2 regions of the Pseudomonas sp. EA_35y_Pfl2_R111 genome follow, and region 2 is predicted to be linked to the other one. Evidence: predicted binding sites of a transcription regulator. Region 2 holds the regulator's gene; the other holds the start of a gene.

Region 1 (7,407 bases), on a different contig from region 2:
CGGTGCCGTCCTCACCAACGGTAAAGGTGCGCACCTCGTTGGGCAGCACAATGGCGGGTTCCAAGGCATAACCGTTAGACGTCACCACCTGGCCATCGGAATTCAGATGAAAGCTACCGTCGCGGCTATAGGAGACCGTGCCGTCAGGCAGCAAAACCTGGAAGAAACCACGGCCATTGATTGCCATATCCAGCGGCTGCTCGGTGGTTTGCAAGCTACCGGCAGTGAAGATCTTCTGCGTACCCACCACGCGCACACCGGTACCCAGCTGCAGGCCGGACGGCAGTTGGCTGTCCTGGCTGGACTGGCCGCCGGGCTGGCGGCGGATCTGGTACAGCAGATCCTCGAACTCAGCGCGATCACGCTTGAAGCCGGTAGTCGAGACGTTGGCCAGGTTGTTGGAAATGGTGGTCAGGTTCATGTCCTGAGCGGACAGACCGGTCTTGCTGACCCACAGTGCCGGAAGCATATCGATTCTCCTCGGGCGCCGTTTTAACGGCGCCGCGTGCTGATAATTAGGTCATTTGCAAGACGCGCGCCATAGCCGCCGAATTGTCTTCGGCGGTGCGCATCATCTTCACTTGCAATTCGAATTGGCGAGACAGCGAGAGAATCGCGGTCATCTCTTCCACGGCGTTGACGTTGCTCGATTCGAGAAAGCCCGAGGTGATTTCCATATTGGCGTCCGCCAGCACAGGACCCTGGCCCTTGAAGCGGATCATGCCGTCGGTGCCCTTCTCCATCTGCTTGAGGTCCGGATTAACCAGCTTCAAACGGTCCACCTCAGCCAGCACGTTGGGCGCCTCGCCCAAGGCGCGGATACTGATGGTGCCATCCTTGCCGATTTCGATTTTCTGCTCTGGCGGCACCGCAATCGGTCCGGCGTTGCCCATCACCGGCAAGCCGTTGCCGGTACGCAACACGCCCAAGGCATCGACGTTCAGACTGGCGGTACGCACATAGGCTTCGCTGCCATCCGCTGCCTGCACCGCCAGCCAGCCCTTGCCGCCCACTGCCACATCCAGATCGCGACCGGTTTCCTGCAGCGAGCCTGGAGTGAAGTCAGTGCCCGGGCGTTCGCTCATGGCATAGACCCGCGACGGATAACCGTCACCAAAGATCGGCATGGAGCGCGCCTGTTCAAAATCCCGACGGAAGCCGTTGGTGGTTATGTTCGCCAGGTTGTTGGCGTGGGCACGCTGGGCCAGGGTGTTGTTATGGGCGCCAGTCATGGAAACGTACAGCATCTTGTCCATGGTTATTCTCCGAGTGGGCTTGCCGCCTCGCTGCTCTATGCAAGCTATAAAGCAATGGCTGTGCCAGCACTCGAAAAATAATTATAAACGCTTGATAAATATGATTTTTTAAAAACAGAAAAGGCTCCGAATGGAGCCTTCTAAACGCCAACGCGGCGTACTTTTGCCGCCCACGACAGGCACGCGCCTGCCGCAGGCAACACTTATCAACGCAGATTGATAATGGTCTGGGTCACCGCACTCTCGGTCTCGATGGTTTTGGCATTGGCCTGGTAGTTGCGCTGCGCCACGATCAAGTTGACCAACTGATCCGACAGCTCGACGTTGGAATCCTCCAACGCACCAGACTGCAAAGCCCCCAGCGTGCCGCTACGCGGCGTACCCACCACCGGCTCACCCGAGGCAAAGGATTGCACCCAGGCGGTTTTGCCCACCGGCGTCAGCCCCTGCACGTTGGCGAAATTAGCCAGAATCACCTGCCCCTGAATGTTCGATTGGCCATTGGTATAGCGAGCAAAGATCACCCCGGTGTCATCGATCTCCAGGCCCGCCAATTGACCGGTGGTGTAACCGTCCTGACTGACGCGGTTAACCGCAAAGGAGCTGGCGAACTGGGTGGACTGGCGCAAATCGATATTCACCCCAGTGGCACTGGCATCGGCGCCGTTGGCTGACCATACCGGCGGTACCGAGGTATCTGGCGCGGCAGGCACCCAGGTAGTCAGGTCAATGGTGCCATCAGCGCCAACCGTGAAGCCGGTTGGCGTCGAGGCGATGAGCGCAGCCACATCCAACTGACCAGCAGTGGTGAATTGCAAATCCACCGATGAGGGTGTGGTCAAGGTCGGGTCGTCCGGGTTGCGTCCATCGATCAACACGTTCATCTGCCAGGTATTGGGCCCGGTCTTGAGGAAGTACTGGGTGAATACGTGGGAGTTGCCTTGAGTGTCGTAGATATTGGTCGAGGTTGAAGAATTGTAAGACGTCGGGTCAGTCGGATCGAATGGCACCGTGGTCGGCACGATATTCGTCGAATTAAGGTTGAAGGTCTGATCCAGGTTACTGGTCGGCAGCGGTGCCTGACTGGCCGTCTCAATCTGCAGGTCGCTGATCACGCCATTTTGCAGGTTGTTGTTGGCATCCACCGCATAGCCTTGCAGCTTGTAACCGAAGTTGTTGACCAGAAACCCATCGCGATCAGTACCAAAGTAACCGGCACGGGTGTAGCTCACTTCGCCGTTATTACTGGTCTGAAAGAAGCCGTTGCCGTTGATCGCCAGGTCCAGAGCATTCTGCGTGTAGTTAATATTGCCCTGGTTGAACAGCTGCGACACATCACCCAGCAGCACGCCACTGCCCTGTGGATTGGCACCGGAGCCCAACACCGAAGCCGCGTAGACATCGGCAAACTCGGCACGCGACTGCTTAAAGCCGGCAGTACCGGCGTTGGCGATGTTGTTGCCGGTCACGTTAAGGTCACTGGTCGCCGCACGCAGACCGCTAAGACCGATATTGAAACCCATGGAAGACTCCTTGCCGGACAGCCGGCAGCTAAAACCTGTTAGTTACTGACCGATCACCTGGACTTGCGACATTGGCACGCTGCCAAGCCCCGCCAGGTTCAACATCAACTCTTTGCCGCCCAAGGTCACACTGTCGACGTTGGCCGGCAGCATGGTGTAAAGCCCCTTAGTACCATCGGCGTAGGTGGCCTGCGCCTCGAACTTGTATGTGCCGGGCGGCAACAGATTGCCGCTGGAGTCCTTGCCGTCCCAGATGAAGCTGACATTACCGGCCGCCTGCTCACCCAGATTGACGCGCCCTACCGCAGATCCGGCCTTGTCATAGATATTGACGTAGACGTTACTGCTGCTGGCCGGCAACACCAGGCTGGCCTTGAAGCTCTCACTGGTATCGACCACTGCCTTGTCACTCGGAATGATCACCTTGCGCCCGACCAGCGAAGATGCCTGCAGCGCCTGGGATGACTGATAACCAGTGAGCAGCGAGCCCATGCTGGTATTCAACTTCTCAATCCCCTCAACCTGGCTGAACTGCGCCAGCTGGGCGATAAACTCGCCATTGCCTTGTGGTTCCAGCGGGTTCTGGTTATTCAACTGAGCCACCAGCAAGTTGAGGAACTCATTCTTGCCAAGATCCTTGTTTGTCCTGGTCTCATTCTTAATCTGGTATTGATCCAGTGCCGAACCACTGACATCGCCAACAGTACTCATAAGTCTGCGCTCCTTATCCGACGGCTTACTGACCCAGGGTCAATACGCGCTGCAGCATTTGCTTGGCGGTGTTCATCATTTCAACGTTGGTCTGGAAGGCCCGGCTGGCGGAAATCATGTCGGCCATCTCCTCCACCACGTTGACGTTGGGGTAATACACATAGCCGCCGGCATCGGCCGCTGGATGGTTCGGTTCATAGCGCGGCATCAGGCTGCTCTGATCTTCGACCACACCCAGCACCTGCACGCCGACACCCGCTTCATCCTGTTCGGCGAACAGCGAACCGCGATCACCGTTCTGCGCCGACTGGAACATGGTGGCGAACACCGGATGACGCGCGCGGTAGGTCTGATCAATGCTCGAAGAGACGGTCTCGGCGTTAGCGATGTTGCTGGAAATGGTGTTGAGTCGAGTGCTCTGGGCGCTCATACCGGTTCCGGCAATGTTGAAAACACTGGCTAGTGACATGGCATCAGGCTCCTATTAATCGCCGCGCAGGGCGCTGACCAGCCCTTTGAATTTGCTGTTGAGCAGGGTAAAGCTGGCTTGGAACTGCACCGAGTTTTCCGCGTAATTGGACTGCTCGATCTGCAGGTCGACGGTGTTCTGATCAATCGAGGGATGGATCGGGTTGCGATACGCCAGGCTGGCTTCACCGACAATCACGCCCTCAGCAGGAATATGCTGGCTATCAGTACGATTCAGGCTGACCGGGCCACGCTGGGCCTTGGCACTCTGCTCAGCCAACACGCTGGCGAACTGCAGATCGCGCGCCTTGTAGTGCGGCGTGTCGGCGTTGGCGATGTTATTGGCCAACACCTCCGCGCGCTGAGCGCGAAAGCCCAGTGCCTGTTCATGTATGCCGAGTGCCCGTTCAAAACTGATGCTCATGGTCAGAAACCTTTGTCGGTTGCCGTTGCTGTTTTCCGTGCAAGACCATAAGCAATGCCTGTGCCATATTAATTTTTTATTATTTATCAATTGGTTAAGTTTCAAAAACATCAACCTAGGCGGCAAAGCGGCAAGCGTTTTCCGCCTGCAGGCAAAGCAAGCGGCAAGCGGTTTCTGTCTATTGCCACTCGCCGGACCACCCTGCCGAAAATCCAGCAAAAAATGCATCGCAACGACTGCTCAGCTCAGGCAATCGCCGTGCGCTTCGTCATCAGATGTACGTCAGTGCACCGCCCGTCAGGCAATTCTTAATCAGTAGCACGCAGCTTTGACAAGCATTCTCATTAACATTAGTATCCTTCGCATTAGCCACTGCCCTGCCACGAGCCTTAATCATGTACGTGTGTCTCTGCGAAGGTGTTACTGACGGTCAGATCCGCGAAGCCATCTACGAAGGCTGCTGCAGCTACCGTGATGTGCGCGCCACCCTCGGCGTCGCCAGCCAATGCGGCAAATGCGCCTGCCTGGCCAAGCAAGTGGTACGCGACACCTTGAGCGAAGTGCAAAGCAGCCAGGCCGCCATGGCCTATCCGGCGAACTTTGTTGCCGCCTGAATCTAGCGATATAAAAAACCGGACCTAGTGTCCGGTTTTTTTATGGTCAACCATCCATGGCGGCCACCCTGCGGGCCATCGCTACGCAACGTTAAAAACCTCTCCCGGGCATTTTTTATGTCTGAAATTCAATACCTTAGCGCCAAAGCGCAGAACTTAAGCATTCGTATTCATATTAATTTTAACTTTAAATTCAAATACTTAGGTTTGACAGTCGAAAACCATCGGCCCAGAATTTAATGCTAACTCCCCTGCAAGGCAGACGCAGACATGAAAGGCGACAAGAAGGTCATCCAGCATCTGAACAAGATCCTCGGTAACGAGCTGGTCGCGATCAACCAGTACTTCCTACACGCCCGCATGTATGAAGACTGGGGTCTGAAGAAGCTCGGTGAGCACGAGTACCACGAGTCGATCGACGAGATGAAGCATGCGGATAAGCTAATCAAGCGCATCCTCTTCCTCGAAGGCCTGCCCAACCTGCAAGATCTCGGCAAGATCCTGATCGGGGAAAACACCCAAGAAATGCTTGAGTGCGATCTAAAGATCGAACACAAGGCACATATCGACCTGAAGGCAGCGATTGCCTACTGCGAAAGCATCGGTGACTACGCCAGCCGCGAACTGCTCGAAGAAATCCTCTGTTCCGAAGAAGACCACATCGACTGGCTGGAAACCCAGCTCAGCCTGATCCAGGCCGTGGGTCTGCAGAACTATCTGCAGTCGCAGATGGACGAATAAGAACCTGCTTACGATCAGCTACGCGTCGGCCCTGCGGCGTTAAAAACAGACTAGGAATGCTCATGTACAAAAGTACACTCCGCTTCCTCGCCTGTTTTTGCTTTGCAGGACTCTAGCTCGCAAGATCGCCAACAGGTTCTGCCGCGCAAAACACCGCGCCATAAACAACAAACCCCGCTCTTGGCGGGGTTTGTTGTTTATGGCGCGGCCGAATTAAGCGCTGGCTTTCTGCACGGCATCCTTGATCAGGGTCTGCAGCTCACCCTTATCAAACATTTCCGCGAGGATGTCGCTGCCGCCGACCAGTTCACCGCCCACCCACAGCTGTGGGAAGGTTGGCCAGTTGGCGTACTTCGGTAGGTTGGCGCGGATTTCTGGGTTTTGCAGGATGTCGACGTAGGCGAATTTCTCGCCACAGGCCATCACAACCTGCGCAGCTTTGGAGGAAAAGCCGCACTGTGGAGCGTTCGGCGAGCCTTTCATGTACAGCAGAACGGTGTTATTGCCGATCTGTTCTTTGATAGTTTCGATGATATCCATTGGGCACCTCAGGACTTAACTTCCCGACTCACGGGTCGGCACGGTGGCGGCATTGTAACGAAAAGCCGAGCGTGATGCTCGGCCTTCCCTGCCACTTCCGTCGCTTGCACGGCTCTATTAGGCAGCCTCGACCTCAACAGGCACCCCATTGAGCGCCGCATTGCCCGACAGACTGTCGAGCTGACGCTCATCGGTCAGATCATTGGCACTGGCGCCTGGCTGCTCGCTGGCGATGCTCATTTGCACGCCAGGCCGCGCATGTCCCCAACCATGCGGCAGGCTAACCACGCCAGCCATCATGTCTTCACTAGCGGCCACCTCTACCTCAATAACTCCGACCCGCGAACGCACACGCACCAACTGGCCATCTGTGAGTCCGCGCTGGCTCAGATCCGCCGGATGCATCAACAGCTGATGACGCGGCTTGCCCTTAACCAGGCGGTGATAGTTGTGCATCCAGGAGTTATTGCTGCGCACGTGGCGCCGGCCAATCAGCAGCAACTCATCAGCCCTGGCGGTAGGTTGCGAGGCAAAGCGCTGCAGGTCGGCCATGATCACCGCCGGCGCAGCCTGAATCTGTTTGTTGGCAGTTTTCAGGCGGCTCGCCAAATTGGGTTTGAGTGCGCCGAGGTCGAGCCCATGCGGATGCTCGCGCAGCGCCGCCAACGACAGCTTATGTTCCGACTTGTCGCCGTAAGTACCAATGCGCAGACCCATATCGATCATCTGCTCAGGTGCCATGGTCGGCTTGAGTTCTACGCCGGTCTTGTCTGCAAAGGCCTTGGCCAGGCCGACGAAAATTTCCCAGTCATGCAGCGCACCGGCAGGCTTGGCCAGCACCGCCTCATTAAAGCGGGTGACATTACGCACCGCGAACATATTAAAGGTGGTGTCGTAATGATCGTGTTCCAGCGGCCCTGTCGGCGGCAGGATCAGGTCGGCATAGCGGGTGGTTTCATTGATGTAGAAGTCGATGCTGAGCATAAACTCCAGGCCATCCAGGGCCTGCTCCAGCTGCCGGCCATTGGGCGTGGACAGCACCGGATTGCCAGCGACCGTAACCAGCGCACGCACCTGCCCTTCGCCCTCGCTGAGCATTTCCTCGGCCAGGGCCGACACCGGCAATTCGC
Region 2 (7,407 bases):
ACCACGCTGATCGAGAACGGCGTGCTCAAGGGTTATATGCAGGACAAGCTGAATGCCCGCCTGATGGGCGTGGCCTGCACCGGCAACGGTCGCCGTGAGTCCTACGCGCACCTGCCGATGCCGCGTATGACCAACACCTACATGCTGGCTGGCGAGAGCGACCCGGAAGAAATCATCCGTTCGGTGAAGAAGGGCATCTACTGCGCCAACCTTGGCGGCGGTCAGGTCGATATCACCAGCGGCAAGTTCGTGTTTTCTACCAGCGAGGCTTACCTGATCGAGGACGGCAAGATCACCGCCCCGGTCAAAGGCGCCACCCTGATAGGCAATGGCCCGGAAGCCATGAGCAAGGTGTCGATGGTCGGTAACGACCTGGCGCTGGACAGCGGTGTCGGCACCTGCGGCAAGGACGGCCAGTCGGTGCCGGTTGGCGTGGGCCAGCCGACGCTGAAGATTGATGCGATTACCGTGGGTGGAACGGGCGCTTGATATTCGTAGGATGGGTTAACCGAAGGTGTAACCCATCCCGACAGCGAGGATTAACGCAAGCCGCGCTGGGTTTCGTCCAGCTCGCGGATGTATTTAAAGATTTTGCGGGACGCGGCAGGTGCTTTGTTCTGCGCCAGTTCGTGCTGGCCCTGACGGATCAGCTGGCGCAGATGCTGGCGGTCGGCGTCGGGGTATTCGCCGACGAATTTTTCCAGAGTGTCGTCGTCGCCGTTGAGCAAGCGGTCGCGCCAGCGCTCAAGGTTATGAAAGCGTTCGTTGTACTGGCGCGTCGAGGCGTCGAGCTGATCCAGTAGCGTCAGGATGGCTTCAATATCCTGGTCGCGCATCAATCGGCCGATAAACTGCACATGGCGCTTCTTCGCGGAGTTGGCGGTGTGTTTGGGCGCTTCGGCTAGCGCGCGGCGCAGCTCGTCGGTCAGCGGCAGCTTGTTGAGCAGGTCGAGTTTCAGGGTGGTCAGGCGTTGCCCCAGATCTTGTAGCGCATGAAACTCGCGCTTGACTTGGGTTTTGCTCTTCTCGCCGGAGAAGTCGTCAAGGTATTCAGACATGGTGGCGGTCCAGTGGAAAACGCCGACATGATAGCAGCAAGTTTCCAGCTGTAAGCGTCTGGCCTGTGTGGCCGCGTTTGCCGCTTATCGTTCAGGAGTTCTTATGAGTGCAGTAGACATCGTCGGCCCCCAGGCTGTGCCGCATTTGCAGGCGCAGGTGGAGCAGATTATTGCTGAAGCGAAAAAGCAGGGCGCTAGCGCCTGTGAAGTGGCTGTTTCGGTGGAGCAGGGCTTGTCCACCACGGTGCGTCAGGGTGAAGTGGAAACGGTCGAATTCAACCGCGACCAGGGCTTTGGCATCACGCTGTATGTCGGTCAGCGCAAGGGCTCGGCTAGCACCTCGGCCAGTGGCGAAGCGGCGATTCGCGAGACCGTAGCGGCAGCGCTGGCGATTGCCAAACATGCCTCCGAAGATGAATGCGCGGGTTTGGCCGATGCTGGTTTGATGGCTCGCGAACTGCCGCAGCTGGATCTGTATCACGCCTGGTCGATCACCCCAGAGCAGGCCATCGAACAGGCCTTGAGCTGCGAGGCAGCGGCCTTTGCCGCCGATAAGCGGATCAAGAATGCCGACGGCACTACGCTGAATACCCATCAGGGTTGCCGGGTCTATGGCAACAGCCATGGCTTTATCAGCGGTTACGCCAGCACGCGGCACAGCCTGAGCTGCGTGATGATCGCCGAAGACGGCGGGTCGATGCAGCGCGACTATTGGTATGACGTCAATCGTCAGGGCGAGTTGCTGGCCGATGCCGGCAGCATTGGTCGCCGCGCCGCCGAGCGTGCGGTAAGCCGTTTGGGCGCGCGCCCGGTACCGACCTGTGAAGTGCCGGTGCTGTTTGCTGCCGAGCTGGCGACGGGACTGTTTGGCAGTTTTCTCGCGGCCATTTCCGGCGGCAACCTGTACCGTAAGTCATCCTTTCTCGAAGGCTCCCTCGGCCAGCAGCTGTTCCCCGAGTGGCTGACGATCGACGAGCGCCCGCATATTCCTCGTGCCTTGGGCAGTGCTGCCTTCGATGGTGACGGTCTGGCGACCTACGCCAAATCCTTCGTCGAGCGCGGCGAGCTTTTATCCTACGTGCTCGGCACCTATTCCGGGCGCAAACTGGGCATGCCCAGCACCGCCAACTCTGGCGGTGTGCATAACCTGTTTGTCAGCCATGGCAATGAAGACCAGAAGTCGCTGCTTAAGCGTATGGGGCGCGGGCTATTGGTCACCGAGCTGATGGGCCAGGGCCTAAATATGGTTACCGGCGACTATTCGCGTGGTGCGGGAGGTTACTGGGTGGAAAACGGCGAGATTCAGTTCCCGGTGCAGGAAGTCACCATCGCCGGCAATATGCGCGACATGTTCAAGCAGATTGTCGCGGTGGGTAATGATCTGGAGCTGCGCAGTAATATTCGCACCGGTTCAGTGTTGATCGAGCGCATGACGGTGGCCGGTAGTTGATTCCGCTTGTATGAAAAAGGGGCTGTCGCTTAAGCGTTCAGCCCCTTTTTACTGTCTCTCGATCAGCTACTCGCCTTCGTCGAAGTAGTTGTTGATCAGCTCGCTTAGGGCCTGCAGTGCCTCGCTATCCTGTTCGCCTTCGGTGTGCAGGTGCACGGCGGTGCCTTTGCCGGCAGCCAGCATCATCACCGCCATAATGCTCTTGCCGTCGACCAGGCTCTCCGGCGTACGGCCGACTTTGACCTGGCAGGGAAAACGTCCGGCGACGCCGACAAACTTGGCTGCCGCACGGGCGTGCAGGCCAAGCTTGTTGATAATGGTGATTTCGCAGGCGGGCATCGCGGCAATTCCTTAACTGAGGTCGCGGTGGCGAGTCTGAACGTTTTTCAGGATGGGTTTGAGGGTTTCTCCCAGGCGGTTGGCCAGATAGACCGAGCGGTGGTGGCCGCCGGTGCAGCCAATCGCCACCGTAACGTAGGCGCGGTTGCTGGCGGCAAAGCGCGGCAACCATTTGGTCAGGTAGGCAAGGATGTCCTGGTACATATCCTCGACATCGGCCTGGGCCGAGAGGTAATCAACTACCGGCAGGTCGAGCCCGGAAAAATCGCGCAAGTCCGGCTTCCAGTAAGGGTTGGGCAGGCAGCGCACATCGAATACCAGGTCGGCATCTACCGGCATGCCGCGCTTGAAGCCAAATGATTCGATCAGAAACGCAGTGCCAGGCTCGGGCTGATTGAGCAGGCGCAACTTGAGGCTGTCGCGCAGCTGGTACAGGTTGAGGTGGGTGGTATCGATCTTCAGGTCGGCCAGGTCGATGATCGGCCCGAGCAGCAGGCTCTCATCGGCGATGGCTTCGGCCAGAGAGCGGCTCTCGTTGGTCAGCGGATGACGTCGACGGGTTTCCGAGAAGCGCTTGAGCAGGGTCTCTTCATCGGCATCCAGGTAGATCACATCGCATTTGATATGTCGCGCGCGCACCTCATCAAGCAGTTCGGGAAAGCGCTTGAGATGGCTCGGTAGGTTGCGTGCGTCAATCGATACGGCGACCTGCGGATGCAGCAACTCGGTATGCAGCAGGGCGCGCTCGGCCAGTTCAGGCAGCAGGCCTGCGGGCAGGTTGTCAATGCAGTAGAAGCCATTGTCCTCAAGTACATCGAGGGCGGTGCTTTTCCCGGAGCCGGAGCGACCGCTGACGATGATTAGGCGCATGCTCAGGCTCGATTGAGTTGGCTTTGTACGTCCACGACCACCTGATACAGGGCTTCGCTGCTTTCGGCTTGACGCAGGCTGGCACGCACATCGCTGCGATCGAGCATGCTGGCGATCTGTCGGAGCAGTTCCAGGTGAGCGTCGGTGGCAGCTTCGGGCACCAGCAGGACAAACAGCAGGTCCACTGGCGCGCCGTCGATGGCGTCGAAGTCTACGGCAGAGTCCAGGCGCAGTAGGGCGCTGATCGGTGCGGTGCAACCCGGCAAGCGACAGTGCGGAATGGCAATGCCATTCCCGAAACCGGTCGAGCCGAGTTTTTCCCGGGCAATCAGGCTTTCGAAGATGTCTTGGCCATCCAGGTCAGGCAGCTCGCGCGCCACCAGGTTGGCAATCTGTTCGAGGACACGTTTTTTGCTGCCGCCCGGCACGTTCACCAGGGAGCGGCCGGGGGTCAGGATGGTTTCAAGTCGGATCATAGGAGATAGACGACGTCAGCGGGCCATAGCGCCCTGTTGACGTTCGAGCTGTTTTTCCTTGTGTTTGATGAGTTGTCGGTCGAGTTTATCAGTCAGTAAATCGATGGCTGCGTACATGTCTTCATGTTCGGCATTGGCGACGACTTCGCCGCCAGCAATGTGCAGGGTCGCTTCGATTTTCTGTTTGAGCTTCTCGACCTCCATGATGACTTGCACGTTGGTAATCTTGTCGAAGTGGCGCTCCAATCGTCCGAGTTTTTCGGCGATGTAGTCGCGTAGGGCGTCGGTCACATCCAGCTGGTGTCCACTGATGTTGACTTGCATACCGCTTTCTCCTTGTTGCCGTGTGTAAGAGGCAGGCGAGAGGCCTGCCGCCGGAACACTGTGGCGTGGAAGACTCTGGTAGAACGAGCCTGGCACGTTCGCTGATTGCATGCTGACAGTATGGCCGCATATGCGAAAAGGCGAGACCTGGGCAGATTCTGTACGGGTTGTCGTCTTCCTTCTTCGTGCCGCCTTAGATCAATCGTTTGCGCTCACTGGATGGCGCTATTCCGAGGGATTCACGGTACTTGGCGACCGTGCGGCGAGCGACTTGAATGCCCTGTGCTTCCAGTAAACCAGCGATCTTGCTGTCACTCAACGGCTTTTTCGCATTTTCCGCAGCGACCAGTTTTTTGATGATGGCGCGGATCGCGGTGGACGAGCACTCACCACCTTCGGACGTGCTGACGTGGCTGGAGAAGAAGTATTTCAGCTCGTAAATACCGCGCGGGGTGTGCATGAATTTCTGCGTGGTCACCCGCGAAATAGTCGATTCATGCATGCCTACAGCTTCGGCAATGTCGTGCAGCACTAGGGGTTTCATGGCCTCGTCGCCATAATCGAGGAAGCCGCGCTGATGTTCGACGATCTGCGTGGCAACCTTCATTAAGGTTTCGTTGCGGCTTTGCAGGCTCTTAATGAACCAGCGTGCTTCTTGCAGCTGGTTGCGCATAAAGGTGTTGTCGGCGCTGGAGTCGGCGCGCTTCACAAAACCGGCGTATTGCGCGTTGACGCGCAGGCGCGGCATGGCTTCCTGGTTGAGTTCCACCAGCCAGCGCTCGTTGTGCTTGCGCACGATCACGTCGGGTACCACGTATTCCGGCTCGCTGGACTCGATCTGCGAGCCAGGGCGCGGGTTGAGGCTCTGAATCAGGTCGATAACCTGGCGCAGCTCGTCTTCCTTGAGCTTCATGCGGCGCATCAGCTGGCTGTAGTCGCGGCTGCCGAGCAAGTCGAGATAGTCACTGGCCAGGCGCTGGGCTTCGCTCAACCACGGGGTTTTTGCCGGCAGCTGACGCAGTTGCAGAAGCAGGCATTCACCCAAGTTGCGCGCGGCGATACCGGTTGGCTCGAATTGCTGGATGCGGTGCAGCACGGCTTCGACTTCGTCGAGCTCGATGTCCAGTTCCGGGTCGAAGGCTTCGACCACTTCTTCCAGAGTTTCCTCCAGGTAGCCCTGCTGGTTGATGCAGTCGATCAAGGTGACTGCAATCAGGCGGTCCTTGTCCGACATCGGTGCCAGATTGAGCTGCCACAGCAGGTGGCTTTGCAGGCTCTCGCCGCTCGAGGTGCGGGTGGTGAAATCCCACTCGTCGTCATCGTTAGTGCTGCTCGGCAGGCTGCTGGCGCTGGTCTGGTAGATGTCTTCCCAGGCGGTGTCGACGGGCAGCTCGTTAGGAATACGCTCGCCCCAATCACCTTCTTCCAGGTTGTCCACAGTCTGCGTGGCTTCCTGGTAGTTGGTTTCCTGATAGGGCGCTTCGGGCTGTTCGCTGGGGCTGGCACTTTCTGCGCCATCGGCCATAGGGTCCGAATTGTCGAAATCATCGCCATCCTCCTGGCGTTCGAGCATCGGGTTGGACTCCAAGGCCTCCTGGATCTCTTGTTGCAGATCCAGGGTAGACAGTTGGAGCAGGCGGATGGCCTGTTGCAGCTGCGGTGTCATCGTCAGCTGCTGGCCCATTCTCAGGACTAGCGATGGTTTCATTGCAGACCTTATTTACCGGCGTCTGTGCGCAATCCACTACAGGGCGTTTTCAAAAAGCGCCACTAGGAAGCAAATTATATGCCTGACTTTTAGGGTTTTGCCTAGCCTTGGCTGCAGTCGGCTTGAGAAAAGCTGTAGCTACAGCCTGAATTCATGCCCCAGGTAAACTTCTTTCACTGTCTGGTTGGCCAGAATGGTCTCGGCATCACCTTCGGCGATCAATTGGCCATCGCTGACGATATAGGCGGTTTCGCAGATATCCAGGGTCTCGCGCACGTTGTGGTCGGTGATCAACACACCGATGCCCTTGGCCTTGAGGTGGTGGATGATCTGCTTGATGTCGCCCACGGAAATTGGGTCAACGCCGGCGAACGGTTCGTCTAGCAGGATGAACTTGGGGTTGGTCGCCAGGGCACGGGCAATTTCCACGCGGCGGCGCTCACCGCCTGACAGGCTCATGCCGAGGTTGTCGCGGATATGGCTGATATGGAATTCCTGCAACAGCCCCTCAAGCTCCTTGCGGCGTGCGGCGCCATCGAGGTCCTTGCGGGTTTCCAGGATGGCCATGATGTTGTCGGCCACGCTGAGCTTGCGAAAAATCGAGGCTTCCTGTGGCAGGTAGCCGATGCCAGCGCGAGCACGACCATGCATGGGCTGGTGGCTGACATCGAGGTCGTCGATCATCACGCGGCCCTGATCTGCCTGTACCAAGCCGACGATCATGTAGAAACAGGTGGTCTTGCCGGCGCCGTTGGGGCCAAGCAGGCCGACGATCTGCCCGCTATCGATGCTCAGGCTGACGTCGCGCACGACCTGGCGGCCTTTGTAGCTCTTCGCCAGGTGTTGGGCTTTCAATGTGGCCATTATTACTGCGCCTGCTGGTCGGCTGGTTTGTTCTTCGGCTGGATCACCATGTCGATGCGCGGACGTGGCGCGGTGACGTTGGTGCCTGTGGCACGGCCGGCGTTAACGATCTGGCGTTGGGTGTCATAGACGATTTTCTCGCCTTCGAAGGTGTTGCCTTCCTGAATCACCTTGGCTTGGTCGATCAGTACCACGCGCTCGTTAGCCATAAAGTACTGAATAGTCAGGCCGTAGGCCTTAACGATCTGTTTGTCGGCTGACGGCAGTTGCTCGTAGTAGGCCGGCTTGCCGACCGAGGTGAATACCTCGACATCGCCC

What was found. Region 2 encodes sigma-54, which starts transcription at its own class of promoters, with help from an activator protein. Its sites were predicted from a motif close to ANTGGCATNNANNTTGCTNT; they were not measured.
Region 1: the regulator sigma-54 is predicted to act here: its motif matches at 1,305-1,324, upstream of AACY25_RS02460 (flagellar basal body rod protein FlgF).

What each region holds. Positions count from the first base shown of each region.
Region 1 covers NZ_CAXAOM010000001.1:474,020-481,426, forward strand. The annotation lists gene flgG (flagellar basal-body rod protein FlgG) at 1-469, opposite strand, end outside; gene AACY25_RS02460 (flagellar basal body rod protein FlgF) at 516-1,256, opposite strand; gene flgE (flagellar hook protein FlgE) at 1,463-2,779, opposite strand; gene flgD (flagellar hook assembly protein FlgD) at 2,822-3,490, opposite strand; gene flgC (flagellar basal body rod protein FlgC) at 3,516-3,959, opposite strand; gene flgB (flagellar basal body rod protein FlgB) at 3,975-4,382, opposite strand; gene AACY25_RS02485 (bacterioferritin-associated ferredoxin) at 4,778-4,996, shown strand; gene bfr (bacterioferritin) at 5,267-5,737, shown strand; gene grxD (Grx4 family monothiol glutaredoxin) at 5,951-6,277, opposite strand; gene AACY25_RS02500 (molybdopterin oxidoreductase family protein) at 6,395-7,407, opposite strand, start outside.
Region 2 covers NZ_CAXAOM010000004.1:176,271-183,677, forward strand. The annotation lists gene tldD (metalloprotease TldD) at 1-489, shown strand, start outside; gene yjgA (ribosome biogenesis factor YjgA) at 540-1,058, opposite strand; gene pmbA (metalloprotease PmbA) at 1,162-2,508, shown strand; gene AACY25_RS16310 (HPr family phosphocarrier protein) at 2,575-2,847, opposite strand; gene rapZ (RNase adapter RapZ) at 2,860-3,717, opposite strand; gene ptsN (PTS IIA-like nitrogen regulatory protein PtsN) at 3,720-4,193, opposite strand; gene hpf (ribosome hibernation-promoting factor, HPF/YfiA family) at 4,209-4,517, opposite strand; gene AACY25_RS16330 (RNA polymerase factor sigma-54) at 4,711-6,225, opposite strand; gene lptB (LPS export ABC transporter ATP-binding protein) at 6,364-7,089, opposite strand; gene lptA (lipopolysaccharide transport periplasmic protein LptA) at 7,092-7,407, opposite strand, start outside.